One region of the Pantoea sp. LS15 genome, then DNA from elsewhere that is predicted to be linked to it. Evidence: predicted binding sites of a transcription regulator. Region 1 holds the regulator's gene; the other holds the start of a gene.

Region 1 (7,746 bases):
CCAGCATGAAAATACACACCAGCACAATACGCTAATTATCAGAAAAACCCATGGCTAATCATGCGAACAAAAAACAGTCAGCCGTATAAAATTCATTCGCGTTTCGTTTGACTGCAAAGCAAACGGGCCAGCAAACGCTGACCCGTGGAAAGGTAAAATGACACACCCGTTATCAGGCGATCTTTTTGGCAATTAATCGTTCCGGGATCACGAAACTAAAGCGGGTTCCCTTACCCAGTGTACTCTGAATATCGAGACGGCTTTCATGGTGATTGACGGCATGTTTTACAATTGCCAGCCCCAGGCCACTTCCCCCTGTCTGCCGCGATCGCGCTTTATCCACGCGATAGAAGCGTTCGGTCAGACGCGGGAGGTGCTCCGGTGCAATCCCCGGACCATTATCCTCGACGCTAAATTCAGCGCCCGTTGGGGTATGCTGCCAGCGCACCACGATCTCCGTCCCTTCCGGCGTATGATTCACCGCGTTATACACCAGATTGGAAATGGCGCTACGCAGTTCATCTTCACTGCCCAGTACCTTCAGCGTATTGTCGACCTCAAAGCTTAGGTGGTGCTTCTTATGGCTTAACGTTTGTGCTTCACGCTCCACCACCCGCAGCATCATGGGGACATCAATGGTGTCATTCAGCGCAAGCGTTGGCGCCGCTTCAATCTTCGATAGCGTCAACAGCTGTTTTACCAGACCTTCCATACGGTGCGTTTGCTCGCGCATGGTGTGCAGCGCTTTTTCACGTGGCGCACCTTCAAGCGTTTGCTCCTGCATCATCTCCAGGTAACCCTGAAGTACGGTCAACGGGGTACGTAATTCGTGGCTCACGTTCGCGAAGAAGTTGCGTCGCGCGCCTTCCAGCTGGTGCATCTGGGTGACATCGCGCGCCACCATCAGCCACTGCTGATCGCTGTAGGGCATCACGCGGATTTCCAGATGACGACCATTATTGAGTTTCAGATTATGCGGACCAGTAAAATCACGCTTTTTCAGATACTGAGCAAACTCAGGATAACGCAGAAGGTTGAGGATATTCTGGCCATTATCATCCGGCCAGCGCAACCCCAGCAACTGTTGCGCAAGACCATTACACCAGAAGATAGTCCCTTCTTCGGTCGTCAGAATGACCGCATCCGGGAGCGACTCCGCCCCGCTGCGAAAACGCTTGATCAGGCTTCCCAGTTCGCGGCGGCGCTTTTTATTGCGCATCTGCATCTGGTGCAGACCGTAAAGCAGCGGTTCCCAACTGCCGCTTCCCGGCGGCGGTGTCATACTTCGGTCAACCCATAGCCACCAGGAGAGGCGTAACAGGTTCCAGAAATGCCAGATCAGCAGCCCGGTGACCGAAGCCAGCAGAAACCACGGCAGGTATCCAAGAAAGGCCCCCAGAATGAAGGCCGGAATACAACATAAGATCAGTTCAAAGACGAGCCTTTTCCATGACAGACGTTCCAGCACGCGTCACACTCCTGTCATTGTTCAGAAACGGGTAGAAAAACGATAACCCGTGCCGCGGACCGTCTGCACCATGCGATCGTGGCCGCTCAGTTCCAGCGCTTTTCGCAGGCGGCGGATATGGACGTCAACCGTCCGGTCTTCGACATATACGTTAGTTCCCCAGACGTTATTCAGCAACTGTTCGCGGCTGTAAACGCGTTCCGGGTGAGTCATAAAGAAGTGCAGGAGTTTAAATTCGGTAGGTCCCATGTCGAGCGGATTTTCGCCCGTCATGACACGGTGTGAGGTCGGGTCAAGGCTCAGACCTTGCATCTCAATCACCTCTTCCACTGCCATCGGTGAAATGCGGCGCATTACGGCTTTGATACGAGCAACCAGCTCTTTCGGGGAGAACGGCTTAGTAATGTAATCATCGGCACCCGTTTCAAGCCCACGTACGCGATCTTCTTCTTCGCCACGCGCCGTCAGCATGACAACAGGGATATCGCGGGTCATCGCTTCACGTTTAATGTGTTTGATAAACTGCAGTCCAGAGCCGCCAGGCAACATCCAGTCGAGCAGAATCAGATCGGGCCAGGGCTCATTCAACTGGTTCACCGCGCTGTCATAATCTTCCGCTTCAACCGGCTGGAAGCCATTTTGTTCGAGCACGAAGCACACCATTTCACGAATTGGAGCTTCATCTTCTACGACCAGAATACGTCTCGCCATACTTTGCCCTGTCTTATCTTATTTAAGTTACAAGTTTGTAATGCGGCGTCATTATGCGTCAGATTTATGACAGATTTATGAAAAACCTTACCACCATAAATGGCAAACTGTTGTTTTATTACAGCGGTTATTTTCCGCCCCCTGAATGTTTATAATCGCCAACATCTTTTTTCGCCACGGATCTCCTATGCGCATACTTCACACTTCGGACTGGCATCTGGGTCAAAACTTTTACAGCAAAAGCAGGGCAGCGGAGCATGAAGCGTTCCTGAACTGGCTGCTGGATACGGCCCGATCGCACGAAGTGGATGCGATTATTGTTGCGGGTGACATTTTCGATACCGGTTCGCCGCCAAGCTATGCGCGTGAGCTGTACAACCGCTTCGTGGTAAATCTGCAGCAAACCGGCTGTCATCTGGTTATTGTCGCCGGTAATCACGACTCCGTCGCCACGCTGAATGAGTCCCGCGACATCCTGGCCTTCCTGAACACTACCGTGGTGGCCAGTGCCGGGCATGCTCCGCAGATCCTGAAAAAACGCGATGGTACACCGGGGGCGGTGCTGTGCCCGGTTCCCTTCCTGCGCCCACGCGATATCGTGCAGAGCCAGGCGGGGATGTCCGGCGGGGAAAAACAGCAGCATCTGTTGCAGAGCATCACTGATTATTATCACCAACAATATACCGATGCCTGTACCTTGCGCGGCGAACAGCTCATTCCGGTGATTGCGACCGGACATCTCACCACCGTCGGGGCCAGTAAAAGTGACGCCGTACGTGACATCTATATTGGCACGCTGGATGCGTTCCCGGCGCAAAATTTCCCGCCTGCCGACTACATTGCGCTTGGGCATATTCACCGCGCGCAGATCATCGGTGGCTGCGAACACATTCGCTATTGCGGCTCGCCCATTTCGCTAAGTTTTGATGAGACAGGTAAAGCCAAATCTGTGCATCTGGTGAGTTTTAACGAAGGTAAACTCAGCGCCGTCGAAACGCTGGAGGTCCCTGTCACCCAGCCGCTGGCGGTGCTGAAGGGTGACCTTGATGCCATCACCACCCAGCTTGAACAGTGGCGTGGCACTGCGCTTAATCCCCCCGTCTGGCTGGATATCGAAATCACGACAGACGACTATCTGCATGATATGCAGCGAAAAATTCAGGCGCTGACGGAAGATCTTCCTGTCGAGGTTTTACTGGTACGCCGTAGTCGCGAGCAGCGCGAAAAAATCCTGCTGAGTGCTCAGCGCGAAACGCTGAGCGAACTTAAGGTCGAAGAGGTTTTTGAACGCCGACTGGCCCAGGAAGAGATGGATGATGCAAAACGCGCCCGGCTGAACGAGCTGTTCGCCGATACGCTGCACGCACTGAATAACGAGGAAGAAAACGCATGAAAATCCTGAGCCTGCGTCTGAAAAACCTCAACTCACTCAAGGGCGAGTGGAAAATTGACTTTACCGCTGAGCCCTTTGCCAGCAACGGGCTGTTTGCCATTACCGGTGCGACCGGTGCAGGCAAGACCACCCTGCTCGACGCCATTTGTCTGGCGCTCTATCACGAAACGCCGCGTCTGCAAAAAGTGTCTCAGGCGCAAAACGACCTGATGACGCGTGATACCGCCGAGTGTCTGGCCGAGGTTGAGTTTGAAGTAAAAGGTACCGCCTACCGCGCCTTCTGGAGCCAGAACCGGGCGCGTAATCAGCCGGACGGGAACCTGCAGGCACCGCGTGTGGAACTGGCTCGCTGTGAAGATGGCAAGATTCTCGCCGACAAAGTGACAGATAAACTGGAGCAAACCGCCGCGCTCACCGGGCTGGACTATGGCCGCTTTACCCGTTCAATGCTCCTCTCTCAGGGGCAGTTTGCCGCTTTCCTCAATGCCAAACCGAGCGATCGCGCAGAGCTGCTGGAAGAACTGACCGGAACCGAGATCTATGGCCAGATTTCCGCCAGGATATTTGAGAAACACAAAGCCGCCCGAAACGTACTTGAAATGCGCGAGGCACAGGCAGCGGGTGTGGTGCTGTTGAGCGAAGAGCAACAGCAGCAGTTACAGCAAAGTTTGCAGGCACTTACTGACGAAGAAAAAACACTGCTGGCACAACAACAGAGACAGCAGAAGGATTATCAGTGGCTTACGCGCCGTGATGAGCTTCTTCGCGAGCAACAGCGCGTAACCTTGTTACAACAGCAGGCACAACAGGCGCTGACCGATGCCGCGCCTGACCTGGCAAAGCTCCAGCTTGCTCAACCCGCCGCTCAGCTTCGACCGCTTTGGGAGCACCAGCAAGAACAAGCCTCGCGTCTGGCTCAAACCCAGCAGCGAATTATCGAAGTAAATACTCGCTTACAAGACAAAACCGCGCTGCGCTCGCGTATCCGTAATACCGCCATTCGTACCCATGAGCAGCTTCAGACCGAATTAACGGTACTGGCGCAGTGGCAGACAGAACATGATCGATTCCGCTTGTGGGGACAGGAAATAGCAGGCTGGCGAGCGCACTTCGCTCAGCTTAGCCGTGATAAAAATCAGCTTACTGCCCTGACCGTCCGCCTCACTGAATTACGCCATAAACGGGCCGCCCTGCCGGAAACAACCCTGACGCTGACGGCGGATGAGGTTGCAGTAGCGATGGAACAACAGGCGCAATCACGAACGATGCGTCAACGTCTGACCTCGCTCCATGCCCGCTATCAGCCGCTACAAAAACGCCTGCACCAGAACGGTGAAAGCGTGCAGAAAGCCCTGGCTGAGCAGGTAAAACTCAATGAAACATTGACGCTACGTCGCCAGCAATACAAAGAGAAAAACCAGCACTATCTGGACCTGAAAGCCCTGTGTGAACGTGAAGCGACGATTAAAGATCTGGAAAGCTATCGTTCTCAGCTTGAGGCAGGCAAACCCTGTCCACTGTGCGGCTCCAGCGAACATCCTGCCGTGGAGAAATATCAAGCGCTTGAACTGACTGATAATCAGCGTCGCCGTGATGCCCTGGAAAAAGAAGTCGCCTCGCTAAAAGAGGAAGGACTGCTGGTCCTGGGCCAGGTTAATGCCCTGACTCAACAGATCCAGCGCGAGACAGGCGAAGCGCAGACACTCTCTCAGGAAGAGCAAGCACTCACTAAAGAGTGGCTGGAGGTTTGCGCGGCATTAAATATTTCGCTGAATATTCAGGAAGATATTGCCGTCTGGATGAGCGAACAGGAGCACTATGAACGCCAGCTTTATCAGCTCAGCCAGCGCCTGACGCTGCAAAACCAGCTCAACGAACTGGAAGAGCAGGAACGCCAGTATCAGCAGCAACTGGCGACAACGCGTCAGGGGCTGGAAAGCGCCCTCGTCGCTCTTTCACTCAGCGTACCTGAAGAAGGTACTGAGGCCACCTGGCTGAACGCCCGTGAGACGGAATTCGCGCAGTGGCAGGAGAAACAGACACAGCAAGGTGCGGTTCAGGAACGTATAAACGCCCTGAAACCACTGCTTGACGCACTTCCGGTTACCAACAGCGAAGAGATCGAACCCGCCATTCCTGACAACTGGCGCGCAATCCACGACGAATGCGTGTCTCTGCAGAGCCAACTGGCGGCACAACAGCAGCAGGAAACGCTGGAGCGTGAGCGCCTGCAGCACTCGCAGGCGCAGTTCACCCAGGCACTCTCGGCAAGCTGTTTTGCCGATCAGGACGCGTTCCTTGCTGCGTTACTGGAGGAGAGCACCCTCCTCCACCTCGAACAACTGAAACACTCGCTGGAAAACCAGATACAGCAGGCCACCACCCTGTCCGGACAGGCAAACCAACAGTTGCAGGCGCACCAGGCACTGCAGCCAGAAGGACTCGACACCGATGCACCAGGCCAGCAAATCCAGCTACAACACCTGACGCAGCAGCTTCGTGAGAACACCACGCGGCAGGGAGAAATCCGCCAGCAGCTTAAGCAGGATAGCGATAACCGCCTGCACCAACTGGCTTTAATGCAGCAAATTGAAGAGGCCAGCCGTCTGGCAGACGACTGGGGCTACCTGAATGCGCTTATCGGCTCCAGTACCGGCGACAAGTTCCGTAAGTTCGCCCAGGGGCTGACGCTGGACAATCTTGTCTGGCTTGCTAACCAGCAACTTAACCGCCTGCACGGGCGTTATCTGCTCCAGCGCAAAGCCAGCGATGCCCTGGAGCTGGAAGTGGTCGATACCTGGCAGGCGGATGCCGTGCGCGACACCCGTACGCTCTCTGGCGGTGAAAGTTTCCTGGTCAGTCTGGCACTGGCGCTGGCACTTTCCGATCTGGTGAGTCACAAAACACGGATCGACTCGCTGTTCCTGGATGAAGGGTTCGGCACGCTCGACAGTGAAACACTGGATACCGCGCTGGATGCCCTCGACGCGCTGAACGCCACCGGGAAAACGATCGGTGTGATCAGCCACGTCGAGGCGATGAAAGAGCGTATACCGGTGCAGATCAAAGTGAAAAAGATCAACGGGCTGGGGTATAGCAGGCTGGATAACGCGTTTGCGGTGGAGTGATGGTGGGGGAGATCTGTGCTGTCTGGTGCCCTCACCCTGGCCCTCTCCCACAAGGAGAGGGAATAAACACTCTTTGCTTTTATTCCGGCCACAACCACGCCGCGCCTCGCACGCCGCTGGAGTCTCCGTGTAGTGCTTTACGGATCGGGGTTTCACACTCGCCGCCGAAGACCCACTGTTTCACCAGATTCGGGACAGTGGTATACAGCCGGTCAACGTTGCTCATACCACCACCCAGCACAATCACGTCCGGATCGAGAATATTCACCACATGCGCCAGCGATTTCGCCAGACGCATTTCGTAGCGGCGGAGCGCCAGTTCAGCTACCGGGTCCTGTTCTTCGACCAGACGCATGATCTCGTTACCCTTTAGCGGCTGACCACTCAGACGGTGGTAATCGGTAGCAAAACCGGTACCGGAGATAAACGTCTCAATACAACCTTGTTTACCGCAATAACACGGAACTTCAGCGCGGTATTTAAGCTCATCTTCATCCATCCACGGCAGTGGGTTGTGCCCCCACTCGCCCGCCGTACCGTTACCCCCGATATGGGCTCGTCCGCCAAAGGCCACGCCTGCACCGCAACCGGTACCAATGATGACAGCAAAAACGGTATGGGCACCGGCAGCCGCGCCGTCAATCGCTTCTGAAACCGCCAGACAGTTAGCGTCGTTGGCCAGACGCACTTCCCGGTTCAGACGCGCGCTCATATCTTTATCAAAAGGCTGACCGTTGAGCCAGGTCGAGTTAGCATTTTTAACCACCCCGGTATAAGGCGAGATCGACCCCGGGATCCCCATTCCGACGGTGCCCGTTTGCCCTGTCGCCTGCTCTGCCATCTCAACCAGTCTCGCGATCGTCTCGATAGTCTGGTGATAATCATCGCGCGGCGTCGGCAGACGGTGGCGGAACAGTTGTTCCCCCTGCTCGCTCAGTGCGATGACTTCTGTTTTGGTGCCGCCCAAATCAATCCCAATACGCACAAGACTCTCCTCATTATTTTGATTATCAACAGAGTAGAAGCACGCTTCCCGATTAGCAATG
Region 2 (7,746 bases), on a different contig from region 1:
AGTGCATAAGCCGCTTCACGCAGGCTGTCCGGCACCAGTTTCAGCATGTTCTCGGTAGTACGAATGACAATAGGCACCTGCAACAGCGCCAGCGCAATCACACCCGCCCAGCCGGAGAAGTGTTCCATCTGCGCCACCACGACGGTGTAAACAAACAGACCCACCACGATAGACGGGGCTGAAAGCAGGATGTCATTGATGAAACGAATGACTTCTGCCAGCCAGGATTTACGTCCGTACTCCGCAAGATAGATGCCTGCCATGATACCCAGCGGCGTACCAAATACTGTTGCCCACAGGATCAGCAATCCGCTACCTGCCAGGGCATTCGCCAGACCACCACCCGCCGTATTTGGCGGTGGCGTCATTTCGGTAAACAGCGCCAGCGACATCCCGTCAATCCCGCGCACGACCGTCGAGAAGAGGATCCAGACCAGCCAGAACAGGCCAAATGCCATGGTTCCCATTGAGAGTGTCAGCGCGATACGGTTTTTAAAACGGCGTCGGGCCTGCATTTTGCGGCGGGATTCCGCCAGTTCAGCGGTAGCTTGCATTTCGAGAGTTGCCATTAGCGTGCCCCCTCATTTTTAGCGAGGCGCATAATCATCAGCTTGGAGATCGCCAGAACAATAAAGGTGATCACGAACAGAATCAGACCCAACTCCATCAACGCCGCGACGTGCAGACCGGATTCCGCCTCAGCAAATTCATTCGCCAGTGCAGAGGTAATACTGTTACCCGGCATGAAGAGTGATGCGCTGTCGAGCTGGTAGGTGTTACCGATGATAAAGGTCACCGCCATGGTTTCACCCAGCGCACGTCCCAGACCCAGCATCACGCCACCAATCACCCCATTTTTGGTGAACGGAAGGACAATGCGCCAGATAACTTCCCAGGTGGTACAGCCAATACCGTAGGCCGACTCTTTCATCATCACCGGCGTTTGTTCGAAGACATCGCGCATGACCGCCGCAATGTACGGAATAATCATAATGGCGAGGATCACACCTGCAGCCAGAATACCGATACCGAAAGCCGGGCCAGAGAACAAGGCACCCACAAACGGGATGGCAGAAAGTACATTACCCACGGGTTCCTGGAAGTACGTTGCGAACAGCGGCGCAAAGATAAACAGGCCCCACATGCCGTAAACGATACTCGGAATGGCCGCCAACAGTTCGATGGCAATACCCAGTGGGCGACGCAGCCAGCCCGGTGCCAGTTCCGTCAGAAACAGGGCAATACCAAAACTGACGGGAACCGCGATCAGCAGGGCGATGAACGAGGTCACCAGCGTGCCGTAAATCGGCACCAGCGCACCGTATATATCGTTCGGCGCGTCCCACTCTTTGGTCCACAGGAAGGAGAAACCGAATTTCTGGATGCTCGGCCAGGAGGAGAAAATCAGAGACACGATAATGCCGCCCAGCAGCAATAGCACAATCAGCGCAGCCAGTTTTACCAGCGCGCTGAAAATCATGTCACCTTTTTTACCCGGAGGGTTAAATGCAGGCTTGGTTGCAGCCATAAATCACTCTTCTGTTAAACGCGTTTACGAAATCGGCGGGTAAGCGCAAGCGCCACCCGCCATTTTCGTCAGAATGCTAAATTAATACAATGCTTTACCGCTGCTGTCTTTTACGTTGGTTTTCCATGCAGCACGAATCTGCTCAACCACGTTTTCTGGCAGGGTAGCGTAATCCAGGGCATTAGCCTGTTTGCCGCCGTTTTTGTACGCCCAGTCGAAGAACTTCAGCACTTCGGCGCCCTGCTCAGGTTTCTTCTGCTCTTTGTGAACCAGGATGAAGGTGGTAGAGGTGATTGGCCATGCACCTTCGCCTTTCTGGTTAGTCAGGTCCTGAGCGAAAGATTTGCTCCAGTCAGCGCCTTTTGCAGCGTTGGCAAAGTTCTCTTCGGTCGGGCTGACAGGTTTGCCATCAGCAGAAACCAGTTTGGTGTAGGACAGGTTGTTCTGTTTAGCGTAGGCGTATTCTACGTAACCGATAGAGCCTGGCAGACGCTGTACGAACGCGGCGATGCCATCGTTGCCTTTACCACCCAGACCGGTTGGCCAGTTAACGGTAGAGCCAGAACCGACTTTAGATTTCCACTCTTCGTTCACTTTCGCCAGATAGCTGGTGAACACGAAAGAGGTACCAGAACCATCAGCGCGGCGAACCACAGCGATGTTCTGAGAAGGCAGTTTCAGGCCTGGGTTGAGTTTGGCAATCGCCTCGTCATCCCATTTTTTGATTTTCCCCAGGTAGATGTCACCCAGGGTTTTGCCGTCCAGCACCAGTTCACCAGACTTCACGCCCGGCAAGTTGATGGCCAGAACCACACCGCCGATCACGGTCGGGAACTGGAACAGACCTTCCTGTGCCAGTTTGTCATCAGACAGCGGAGCGTCTGATGCACCGAAATCAACGGTATTAGCGGTAATTTGTTTAACGCCACCGGAGGAGCCGATACCCTGATAGTTAACCTTGTTACCGGTTTCTTTCTGGTAGGTATCCGCCCATTTGGCATACACCGGCGCAGGGAAGGTTGCACCAGCGCCAGTCAGGCTTGCTTCTGCAAATACAGAGAACGCGCTCAGAGATAAGGTCGCGGCGACAACAGTTGCGACAGTGGTACGCATAACTTTCATAATGTCTCCTGCAAGATTTTCGTAAATCGTTGTTTAGTGGCTACGATGAGCAAAATAGGACAAACAGGTGACAGATAAATGTACGAATTATGACAGTTTTATGACAATGAAAATTTCACTTAAAAACCAGCAAAAGAAAGCTTAATTTTCATCGTGTTAGCCACTTTTATGACAAGGCGTTTTCAGAAATATTTTCTTTATGTGACACTGAAAAAAGTAGCTGAAGATGACAGATTGTCATAAATAAAAACGCAAAAGAGTTGATTAAAAACAAACCAGGCGGGATAGAAAAGCTCCACCCGAAGGTGGAGCCTGAAGGGATTATTCTACGGTGACAGACTTCGCCAGGTTACGTGGCTGGTCAACGTCGGTGCCTTTGATCAGCGCAACGTGATAAGCCAGCAACTGCAACGGAACGGTGTAGAAGATCGGTGCAATCACCTCTTCCACATGCGGCATCTCGATGATGTGCATGTTGTCATTGCTGACAAAACCGGCATCTTTGTCGGCGAAGACGTACAGAACACCACCGCGGGCGCGCACTTCTTCGATGTTGGATTTCAGTTTTTCCAGCAGTTCGTTGTTAGGTGCCACAACGATGACCGGCATATCGGCGTCAATCAGCGCCAGTGGGCCGTGTTTCAGCTCGCCTGCCGCATAGGCTTCCGCGTGAATGTAGGAGATCTCTTTCAGCTTCAGCGCGCCTTCCAGCGCAATCGGATACTGATCACCACGACCCAGGAACAGCGCGTGGTGTTTGTCAGAGAAATCTTCTGCCAGTGCTTCAATGCGTTTGTCCTGGGACAGCATCTGCTCAATGCGGCTCGGCAGTGCCTGCAGGCCATGAACGATGTCATGCTCAACAGACGCATCTTCACCTTTCAGACGTGCCAGTTTCGCCACCAGCATTAACAGAACGGTCAGCTGAGTGGTAAACGCTTTAGTGGAAGCCACGCCAATTTCGGTACCCGCTTTGGTCATCAGCGCCAGATCGGATTCACGCACCAGCGATGAGCCAGGGACGTTACAGATGGCCAGAGAGCCAAGGTAGCCCAGCTCTTTAGACAGACGCAGCGCCGCCAGCGTATCCGCCGTTTCACCAGACTGGGAAAGGGTGATCATCAGGCTGTTACGACGTACAGCGGATTTGCGGTAGCGGAATTCAGACGCGATTTCCACATCACACGGCACGCCCGCCAGGGATTCAAACCAGTAACGAGAAACCATACCGGAGTTGTAGGAGGTACCGCAGGCCACGATCTGAATGTGCTCAACCTTGCTGAGCAGTTCGTTCGCGTTTGCACCCAACTCGCTCAGATCCACCTCACCGTGGCTGATGCGCCCGGTAAGAGTGTTTTTGATGGCGTTTGGCTGCTCGTAAATCTCTTTCTGCATGTAGTGACGGTAAGCGCCTTTGTCGCCCGCGTCGTACTGCAGGTTAGATTCGATCTCCTGGCGTTTCACCTGCTCGCCTTTGGTATCGAATACGGTCACGCTGCGGCGAGTCACTTCCGCAATATCACCCTCTTCCAGGAAGATAAAGCGACGGGTAACTGGCAGGAGCGCAAGCTGGTCAGAGGCGATAAAGTTTTCACCCATGCCCAGACCGATAACCATCGGGCTACCGGAACGTGCGGCCAGCAGCGTGGATGGATCGCGTGAGTCCATGATCACCGTGCCGTACGCACCGCGCAGCTGAGGGATAGCACGCAGTACTGCGTCACGCAGTGTACCGCCCTGCTCCAGCTCCCAGTGCACCAGGTGAGCAATCACTTCGGTGTCGGTTTCAGAGACGAAGGCATAGCCGCGCGCTTTCAGTTCTTCGCGCAGCGGTTCGTGGTTTTCGATAATGCCGTTGTGCACGACCACGATGTGTTCAGACACATGCGGGTGAGCGTTGCCTTCAGACGGTTCGCCGTGTGTCGCCCAGCGGGTGTGAGCAATACCGGTACCACCATGCAGCGGGTGTTCTTCCGCGGCCTGGGCCAGCATCTGCACTTTACCGAGACGACGCAGACGGGTCATATGACCTTCTGCATCGACCACGGCCAGACCAGCAGAGTCATAGCCACGGTATTCCAGACGACGTAAACCTTCGAGAAGGATTTCAGCAATATCACGCTGCGCAACTGCGCCAACAATTCCACACATAGTTTTAGATTCCGAATTTAGGCATAACGCCTGCGTTGTCGCTGACCTGTATTTGCCCTTTCCGGGCGCCCCGAGCCTTGTAGAGAGTGGGGTTCTTTTTATGGGTACTGCTTGTGGGGGGAGGATTATGTTATCCCCTCACCCCGGCCCTCTCCCCAAAGGGGCGAGGGTAAATCCGTTACTTTTTCTTCACCGGGCGTTTCCAGCCCTGCTTGTGCACCTGTGGCACACGGCTTAATACCAGCTCGTTATCGGCGATATCGCGCGTAACGGTTGTCCCGGCGGCAATCGTTACCCCGTTACCCACGGTAACCGGTGCCACCAGCTGTGTATCGGAACCGACAAACACATCATCACCGATAATGGTTTTAAACTTGTTGGCACCGTCATAGTTGCAGGTGATTGTGCCTGCACCAATATTGACGTTATCGCCAATTTCCGCATCGCCAAGATAGGTCAAATGACCGGCTTTAGAGCCTTTACCCAGACGCGCTTTTTTCATCTCAACGAAGTTGCCCACGTGAGCCCCTTCCATCAGCTCAGCGCCCGGGCGCAGACGCGCAAACGGCCCAATGGTGCATGCCGCTTCCAGATGCGCATCTTCCACCACGCTGTAAGGGCTGATTTCGCAATCGTCACCGATGACGCTGTTTTTGATCACGCAGCCAGCGCCAATTTTGACGCGATTGCCCAGAGTGACTTTGCCTTCAAAGATAACGTTAGTATCAATTTCAACGTCACGACCGTGAGATAGAGTGCCACGTAGATCGAAACGCGCCGGGTCACGCAGCATCACGCCTGCCAGCAGCAGTTTTTCGGCCTGTTCAGACTGATATACGCGCTCCAGACGGGAAAGCTGAAGGCGGTTATTCACCCCTTCGGTTTCGCTAATGCGTGCCGGATGTACCGCCGCAATCTCACGTCCTTCCTGATATGCCATCGCAATGATGTCGGTGATGTAGTATTCACCCTGCGCATTGTTGTTGTTGAGCTTCGACAGCCAGCGCTTCATATCCGCGCCATTGGCAATCAGGATACCGGTGTTGATCTCCTGAATCTGGCGTTGTTTGTCGCTGGCATCTTTGTGTTCAACAATCCCCGTTACGTTGCCGTTTGCACGGGTGATGCGGCCATAACCGGTTGGATCATCCAGCACAACGGTTAACAAACCGATGCCGCCCTGCGGTTTGGCTTCACGCAGGCGAGTTAGTGTTTCAACGGAGATCAGCGGAACATCGCCGTAGAGCATCAGAATGTCTTCGTCATCGGCAAAAAACGGTGCAGCCTGCTGCATTGCATGGCCAGTACCCAACTGTTCTGCCTGAAGCACCCAGTTGAGCTTGTCATCACTCAGCGTCTTTTTAAGCAGATCGCCGCCGTGGCCGTAGACCAGGTGAACCTGACGGGCACCCAGTTCATTTGCTGCATCAATGACATGCTGCACCATTGGCTTTCCTGCCAGCGTGTGAAGCACTTTAGGCAGATCGGAATACATGCGGGTACCTTTGCCAGCGGCAAGGATCACCACGCTCATCGCACTGTTTGACATACGCATCCTGACAGTAGTTTGAGTGAGAAGTAAAAACGTTTGGTGCTTAAAATTCTACATCTTTTTCATCATGAATTAAGGCCGAAAAAAAAAGCCAGCCTGGATCCCAGACTGGCTTTTGTGCTTTTCAAGCCGGTGTTACATCGCTTTTTTGGTCAACTCGATAACGCGCAGTTTCGCGATCGCTTTGGCCAGCTCCGCAGACGCCTGAGCGTAATCCACGTCACCATGAGAGCTGCTAATGTGCTCTTCAGCCTTACGCTTCGATTCCAGGGCTCGCGCTTCGTCGAGATCCTGGCCACGAATAGCGGTATCGGCCAGAACGGTCACACTGCCAGGCTGCACTTCAAGAATGCCGCCGGACAGATAGATAAACTCTTCGTGACCGAACTGTTTAACGATGCGGATCATACCAGGCTTAATGGCGGTGAGCAGCGGTGCGTGACCCGGGAAAATACCCAGCTCACCTTCACTACCCGTTACCTGGATTTTCTCGACCAGACCAGAGAACATTTGTTGCTCTGCGCTGACGACGTCCAGGTGGTAAGTCATTGCCATATCACCCTCCGATTAAGGCGTTAAAGTTTTTTGGCTTTTTCCACTGCTTCTTCGATGGAACCAACCATGTAGAACGCCTGCTCTGGCAGGTGATCGTATTCGCCTTCCATGATGCCTTTAAAGCCACGGATGGTGTCTTTCAGGGAAACGTATTTACCCGGAGAACCGGTAAATACTTCCGCAACGAAGAATGGCTGGGACAGGAAGCGCTGGATCTTACGCGCACGTGCTACCACCAGTTTGTCTTCTTCAGACAGTTCATCCATACCCAGGATGGCGATGATGTCTTTCAGTTCCTGGTAACGTTGCAGCAGGGACTGTACGCCACGCGCGGTGTCGTAGTGTTCCTGACCAACAACCAGTGGATCCAGCTGACGGCTGGTGGAGTCCAGCGGGTCAACGGCTGGGTAGATACCCAGAGACGCGATCTGACGGCTCAGTACCACGGTTGCATCAAGGTGCGCAAAGGTGGTTGCTGGTGATGGGTCAGTCAAGTCATCCGCAGGTACGTATACCGCCTGAACGGAGGTGATAGAACCGGTTTTGGTAGAGGTGATACGTTCCTGAAGAACACCCATCTCTTCCGCCAGAGTCGGCTGATAACCTACCGCTGAAGGCATACGACCCAGAAGTGCAGATACTTCTGTACCGGCCAGGGTGTAACGGTAGATGTTATCGACGAACAGCAGAACGTCACGGCCTTCGTCACGGAACTTCTCAGCCATAGTCAGACCAGTCAGCGCAACGCGCAGACGGTTTCCTGGTGGCTCGTTCATCTGGCCGTAAACCAGGGATACTTTGTCCAGAACGTTGGAGTCGGTCATTTCGTGGTAGAAGT

The links. Region 1 encodes PhoB, which activates phosphate uptake and scavenging genes when phosphate is short. Its sites were predicted from a motif close to CTGTCATAAAACTGNCNNAT; they were not measured.
Region 2: a site for PhoB is predicted at 2,738-2,757, ahead of pstS (phosphate ABC transporter substrate-binding protein PstS). Genes of this name have one in related genera too.

What each region holds. Positions count from the first base shown of each region.
Region 1 is NZ_JAAVXA010000003.1:110,739-118,484, reverse strand. It holds gene phoR (phosphate regulon sensor histidine kinase PhoR) at 173-1,468, opposite strand; gene phoB (phosphate response regulator transcription factor PhoB) at 1,490-2,179, opposite strand; gene sbcD (exonuclease subunit SbcD) at 2,367-3,572, shown strand; gene sbcC (exonuclease subunit SbcC) at 3,569-6,700, shown strand; gene mak (fructokinase) at 6,780-7,685, opposite strand.
Region 2 is NZ_JAAVXA010000008.1:197,326-205,071, forward strand. It holds gene pstA (phosphate ABC transporter permease PstA) at 1-569, opposite strand, end outside; gene pstC (phosphate ABC transporter permease PstC) at 569-1,528, opposite strand; gene pstS (phosphate ABC transporter substrate-binding protein PstS) at 1,610-2,650, opposite strand; gene glmS (glutamine--fructose-6-phosphate transaminase (isomerizing)) at 2,972-4,801, opposite strand; gene glmU (bifunctional UDP-N-acetylglucosamine diphosphorylase/glucosamine-1-phosphate N-acetyltransferase GlmU) at 4,980-6,350, opposite strand; gene HED65_RS14150 (F0F1 ATP synthase subunit epsilon) at 6,489-6,908, opposite strand; gene atpD (F0F1 ATP synthase subunit beta) at 6,929-7,746, opposite strand, start outside.